2 linked regions of the Aquabacterium sp. OR-4 genome follow. Each later gene encodes a partner of the first gene's protein in a complex. Links are inferred from orthologs where the notes say so. Each region holds a gene or a part of one and is shown on either strand. Other genes may lie near its edges.

The links.
Region 2: the proteins of rpsG (region 1) and tig are in contact, whole or in part, in a crystal structure (PDB 3GTY), measured with the Thermotoga maritima proteins. The link is inferred for Aquabacterium sp. OR-4 from one-to-one orthologs. Residues at the interface, in WP_004081843.1 of Thermotoga maritima: Lys34, Lys52, Lys55, Glu59, Arg62, Gln63, Glu66, Asn67, Lys69, Val71, Arg95, Ala109, Lys110, Lys111, Gly112, Arg113, Pro114, Glu117, Glu121, Ile124, Ala125, Tyr127, Asn128, Asn129, Thr130, Gly131, Lys135, Asp139, Arg142, Met143; in WP_004081061.1 of Thermotoga maritima: Glu122, Val124, Val129, Leu130, Tyr133, Glu188, Gly259, Ile262, Tyr263, Glu266, Ser270, Glu273, Gln274, Glu277, Arg308, Gln311, Ile312, Ser315, Tyr316, Glu325, Arg329, Arg336, Leu363, Phe366, Trp367, Arg373, Leu377, Arg381, Leu384, Glu387.

What each region holds. Positions count from the first base shown.
Region 1 is NZ_JAOCQD020000001.1:743,069-746,090, reverse strand. What follows is about bases 7-2,962. They hold rpsG (30S ribosomal protein S7), read right to left. Parts: upstream 1,742-2,962; coding sequence 1,271-1,741; downstream 7-1,270. Other genes in these bases: N4G63_RS03025 (PIN domain-containing protein), read left to right, coding at 2,632-2,962; rpsL (30S ribosomal protein S12), read right to left, coding at 1,942-2,316; fusA (elongation factor G), read right to left, coding at 7-1,194. Also shown: more of fusA, read right to left, coding at 1-6; more of N4G63_RS03025, read left to right, coding at 2,963-3,022.
Region 2 is NZ_JAOCQD020000001.1:1,973,947-1,976,872, reverse strand. Bases 37-2,896 are described here. They hold tig (trigger factor), read left to right. Parts: upstream 37-742; coding sequence 743-2,050; downstream 2,051-2,896. Other genes in these bases: clpX (ATP-dependent Clp protease ATP-binding subunit ClpX), read left to right, coding at 2,886-2,896; clpP (ATP-dependent Clp endopeptidase proteolytic subunit ClpP), read left to right, coding at 2,205-2,813; N4G63_RS08590 (efflux RND transporter permease subunit), read left to right, coding at 37-493. Outside these bases: more of N4G63_RS08590, read left to right, coding at 1-36; more of clpX, read left to right, coding at 2,897-2,926. UniProt on the Bacillus subtilis protein: Involved in protein export. Acts as a chaperone by maintaining the newly synthesized protein in an open conformation. Functions as a peptidyl-prolyl cis-trans isomerase.

The DNA.
Region 1 (3,022 bases):
GGGATCGCACAGGGTTTCGCCCGTGGTCACTTCCTTCAGGCCCACGCAGGCGGCGATGTCGCCGGCCAGAATTTCCTTGATTTCTTCACGCTGGTTGGCGTGCATCTGCAGAATCCGGCCGATGCGCTCCTTCTTGCCCTTGATCGGGTTGAAGACGGTCGAGCCCGACTGCAGCACGCCCGAGTACACGCGCACGAAGGTCAGCTGGCCGACGAACGGGTCGGTCATCAGCTTGAACGCCAGCGCGGCGAACTTCTCGTCGTCCGCCGCACGGCGGGTGACGGGCTGCTCGTCCTCGTCGGTGCCGGGCACCGGGGGGATGTCGATCGGCGAGGGCATGAAGTCGATCACGCCGTCCAGCATGCGCTGCACGCCCTTGTTCTTGAACGCGGTGCCGCAGAACATCGGCTGGATCTCGGCCGCGATGGTGCGGGTGCGGATCGCCGTCTTGATCTCGTCCTCGGTCAGGTCGCCCGACTCGAGGTACTTGTTCATCAGCTCTTCGTTGGCCTCGGCCGCAGCCTCGACCATCTTCTCGCGCCATTCCTGGGCCAGCTCGACCAGATCCGCCGGGATCTCTTCGTAGGTGAACTTCATGCCCTGCGAGGCCTCATCCCAGAAGATGGCCTTCATCTTGAGCAGGTCGACCACGCCCTTGAAGTTTTCTTCGGCGCCGATCGGAATCACGATGGGCACGGGGTTGGCCTTCAGGCGCGTCTTCATCTGGTCAACGACCTTGAAGAAGTTGGCGCCGGTGCGGTCCATCTTGTTGACGAAGGCCAGACGCGGCACGTGGTACTTGTTGGCCTGGCGCCAGACGGTTTCCGACTGGGGCTGCACACCACCCACTGCGCAATAGACCATGCAGGCGCCGTCGAGCACGCGCATCGAACGCTCCACCTCGATGGTGAAGTCGACGTGCCCGGGGGTGTCGATGATGTTGATGCGGTGCTCGGGCAGCGACAGATCCATGCCCTTCCAGAAACAGGTGGTGGCAGCCGAGGTGATCGTGATGCCGCGTTCCTGCTCCTGCTCCATCCAGTCCATCGTGGCCGCACCGTCGTGCACTTCACCGATCTTGTGGTTCACACCGGTGTAGTACAGGATGCGTTCGGTGGTGGTGGTTTTGCCAGCATCGATGTGCGCACTGATACCGATGTTGCGGTAGCGCTCGATGGGGGTCTTGCGGGCCATGATGGATCTCCAAATGCAGGGGCCGCCCTCGGGTCAGTGATAACCCGCAGGGGCGGCCGAAGGGCTGGTACGGGGCTTAGAAGCGGAAGTGCGAGAACGCCTTGTTGGCTTCGGCCATGCGGTGAACTTCGTCGCGCTTCTTCATCGCGCCGCCACGGCCTTCGCTGGCTTCCAGCAGCTCGTTGGCAAGGCGTGCAGCCATCGACTTCTCGCCGCGCTTGCGGGCCGATTCCTTGAGCCAGCGCATGGCCAGGGCCATCCGGCGGACAGGACGAACTTCCACGGGAACTTGGTAGTTCGCACCACCCACACGGCGGGACTTCACCTCGACCATGGGCTTCACGTTGTTCAGCGCAACCATGAACACCTCGAGCGGGTCTTTGGCGGCCTTCTTCTCGACCTGGTCGAGGGCGCCATAGATGATGCGCTCAGCCACGGCCTTCTTGCCGGACTCCATGATGACGTTCATGAACTTGGACAGGTCCACCGAACCGAATTTCGGGTCAGGGAGGATCTCGCGCTTCGGTACTTCGCGACGACGTGGCATTTCACTCTTCCTTTGTCAGCTTCAGCTGGCAGGGCCATCAAGGCTCACCGCCTGGGAGGTCACGCAACGAACCCCCTCGCTTACTCGGCCATCCGCACGTTGGCGAATGCGCCGCAAAAACCATGAGCCGGCAGCATGGCAGCCGGTCATGACCACCGCTTGACGAACCCGGCGTCAGCGCCAGGGCCCGCAGCGGCCATTTACTTCTTCGGACGCTTCGCGCCGTACTTCGAGCGCGACTGCTTGCGATCCTTGACGCCCTGCAGGTCGAGCGAGCCGCGCACGATGTGGTAGCGCACGCCCGGCAGGTCCTTCACACGGCCGCCGCGCACGAGCACAACACTGTGCTCTTGCAGGTTGTGGCCTTCACCGCCGATGTAGCTGATGACCTCGAAGCCGTTGGTCAGACGCACCTTGGCGACCTTCCGCAGCGCCGAGTTCGGCTTCTTGGGGGTGGTGGTGTACACGCGGGTGCACACGCCGCGGCGCTGCGGGCAGTTCTGCATCGCAGGCGACTTGCTCTTGGTGACCTCGACCTCACGGCCGTGGCGCACGAGCTGGTTGATGGTTGGCATAGGTAACTTGTTCCCGTTTGAAGTCACGCACATTTCGGCCACCGGAAAGCCACAGCGGCTTCCGAAAATCCGAGCGAAAAGCGCGAACGGCGCCGAACCCCGCCAGACTGCCGAATGACCGACATCTGGTTGCGGAGTTCGACGCCTGTCTTGACGTCTGCCCGGAGTCACCCGTCGATGCGGATGACGTAACTGCCGAAAAGCCCGCGATTATATTCAGCGCCTGGTTTTTCCACAAGGTCACTGATGTCTCGGCCCACCCACGCCATGGATGCACCGGCCCACAGGGCCCCCCAGCCGACCGCGGACCACGCCGTGGCGGCGCCGGCAGAGTGCGCCGTGATCGACACCAACGTGGTGCTGGACTGGCTGGTGTTCGGTGATGTCGGCGTGCAGCCGCTGGTGCGCGCGCTGGCTGCCGGGCAGCTGCGCTGGGTGGCCACCCAGGCCATGGTCGACGAACTGGCGCACGTGCTGGGCCGACCGTTTGACGCGCGCTGGACGCTTGACCCTGACCGCGTCCTGGCCACGGTGCACCAGCATGTGAGCCTGGTGCCCGCGGCCGCTGTCCCCGGGCCGCCATTGATCTGCCGCGACCCTGACGACCAGAAGTTCATCGATCTGGCCCTGGCCTGGCCGGCCCGCTGGCTGTTCAGCCGCGACCGCGCGCTGCTGCACCTGGCGCGGCGCGCGCTGCCGCGCGGCG
Region 2 (2,926 bases), 1.2 Mb from region 1 along the record:
GCTGTTCATCATCTTCACGCTGCTGATGCTGCAGCTGCACAGCTTCTCGCGCGCCATGCTGGTGTTCCTGACCGGACCGCTGGGCATTGCCGGCGTGGCCGGCGCGCTGATGCTGTTCGACCGGCCCTTCGGCTTTGTGGCGCTGCTGGGCGTGATCGCGCTCAGCGGCATGATCATGCGCAACTCGGTGATCCTGATCGACCAGATCGAGCACGACCGTGCCCGCGGCGTGCCGGCCTGGCATGCCGTGGTCGAGGCCGCGGTGCGGCGCTTCCGGCCCATCGTGCTGACGGCCGCGGCCGCGGTGCTGGCCATGATCCCGCTCACCCGCAGCGTGTTCTGGGGGCCGATGGCGGTGGCCATCATGGGCGGCCTGATCGTCGCCACGGCGCTCACGCTGCTGGCCTTGCCGGCCATGTATGCGGCCTGGTTCCGGGTGCGGCAGCCGGTGCCCGGCCATGCGCCGGTATCCGCTGCGCTGCCGCCCGGCTAGAATCGCCGGTTTACCGGATCGCCCGGGAGGTCGGCTTCGCCAGTTTGTATGGCTGGAGCCGGTTTCCCTCGTACGTTTTGACCGGTGCCTCGGCAGCCCTCGCGGGTTGCCCGGGCAGCGGCGAAGAGACAACCCGCGCGGGTGGCGAAATCGGTAGACGCACCAGGTTTAGGTCCTGACGCCTTCACGGGCGTGCCGGTTCGAGTCCGGCCCCGCGCACCAGAAACGATTCATTTGCGAGTCTCCACCATGGCTGTCACTGTAGAAACCCTCGAAAAGCTCGAACGTCGCATCACCCTGACGATTCCGGCCGATTCGCTCAACACCGAAGTCGAGTCGCGGCTGAAGAAGCTCTCGCGCACCGTCAAGGCCGACGGCTTCCGCCCGGGCAAGGTGCCGATGTCGGTGGTGGCCCAGCGCTACGGCTGGTCGGTGCAGAACGAGGTCATGAACGACCAGCTCGGCCGTGCCTTCGCCAGCGCCGCCAACGAAGCCCAGCTGCGCGTGGCCGGCACGCCGCGCGTCACGCCCAAGGAAGACGCGCCCGAAGGCCAGCTGGCCTTTGACGCCACCTTCGAGGTCTACCCCGAGGTCAAGCTCGGCGAGCTGTCGGCCGTGGAAGTCGAGCGGGTCACCAGCGAGGTGACCGACGCCGCGATCGACCGCACCGTCGACATCCTGCGCAAGCAGCGCCGCACCTTCGCGCAGCGTCCGGCTGCCGAAGGCGCCGCCGAAGGCGATCGCGTGACCATCGACTTCGAAGGCAAGATCGACGGCGAGCCCTTCGATGGCGGCAAGGCCGAGGGCTTCCAGTTCCTGATCGGCGAAGGCCAGATGCTCGAGCAGTTCGACAAGGCCGTGCGCGGCATGAAGGTCGGCGAGAGCAAGACCTTCCCGCTGCAGTTCCCCGAGGATTACCACGGCAAGGACGTGGCCGGCAAGGAAGCCGACTTCCTGGTCACCACCAAGAAGATCGAAGCCCAGAACCTGCCCGAGGTGGACGAGGCCTTCATCAAGAGCCTGGGCCTGGAAGACGGCACGGTCGACGCGCTGCGCGCCGACGTGAAGAAGAACCTCGAGCGCGAGGTCAAGTTCCGCGTGCTGGCGCGCAACAAGTCGGCGGCCATGGACGCGCTGGTCAAGGTGGCCGAGCTCGACCTGCCCAAGGCCCTGATCGACAGCGAGCTCGAGCGCCTGGTGGCCTCGGCCCGTGAAGACCTGAAGCAGCGCGGCATGAAGGACGCCGACAAGGCGCCGATCCCCACCGAGATCTTCACGCCGCAGGCCGAGCGCCGCGTGCGCCTGGGTCTGGTGGTGGCCGAACTGGTCAAGTCGAACAACCTGCAGGCCAAGCCCGAGCAACTGCAGGCCCACATCGAAGAGCTGTCGCAGAGCTACGAGAAGCCGACTGAAGTGGTGCGCTGGTACCTCAGCGACCGCCAGCGCATGGCCGAGGTCGAGGCCGTGGTGATCGAGAACAACGTGGCCGAGCACGTGCTGGCCAATGCCAAGGTGGTCGAAAAGGCGCTGCCCTTCGACGAGCTGATGACGGCCTGATCCAGGCGCTGCCGCGGTCCGGCTGGCCCTGTGCCACACCGGATCCCGGCCCGACGGGGCGAACGACTAGCAGGGTCGTCGCCCCGTTTTTCATCGCCTGCAGCCCTTTCGCATGCGGGTCATAATCGACGCAGACCGTTTTTCGAGGACTTTCATGAGCGCATTGGAGACGCAAGCCCTGGGCCTGGTGCCCATGGTGATCGAGCAGTCGGGCCGGGGTGAGCGTGCTTACGACATCTACAGCCGCCTGCTGCGTGAGCGCATCGTGTTCCTGGTGGGCCCGGTGAACGACGCCACGGCCAATGTCGTGGTGGCGCAGTTGCTCTTCCTGGAGAGCGAGAACCCCGACAAGGACATCTTCCTGTACATCAACAGCCCGGGCGGCAGCGTCTCGGCCGGCCTGTCGATCTACGACACGATGAACTTCATCAAGCCCGATGTCTCCACGCTGTGCATCGGCATGGCGGCCAGCATGGGCGCCTTCCTGCTGTCGGCCGGCGCCAAGGGCAAGCGCGTGTCGCTGCCCAACAGCAAGATCATGATCCACCAGCCGCTGGGCGGCGCCCAGGGCCAGGCCACCGACATCGAGATCCATGCCCGCGAGATCCTCAAGACCCGCGAGCAGCTCAACAAGATCCTGGCCGAGCGCACCGGCCAGCCGCTTGAAAAGATCCAGGCCGACACCGAGCGCGACTACTTCATGTCGGCCGATGACGCCAAGAGTTATGGCCTGATCGACCAGGTGATCGCCCAGCGCGGCTGACCGGCCGCGCCTTATCATCGGCTCGCGGCTTCCGCAATCCTCCCGCCCTCTCTCCGCACACGATTACCCACCATGGCCGAAAAGAAGGGCGCCTCAGGCGAAAAAGTCCTGTA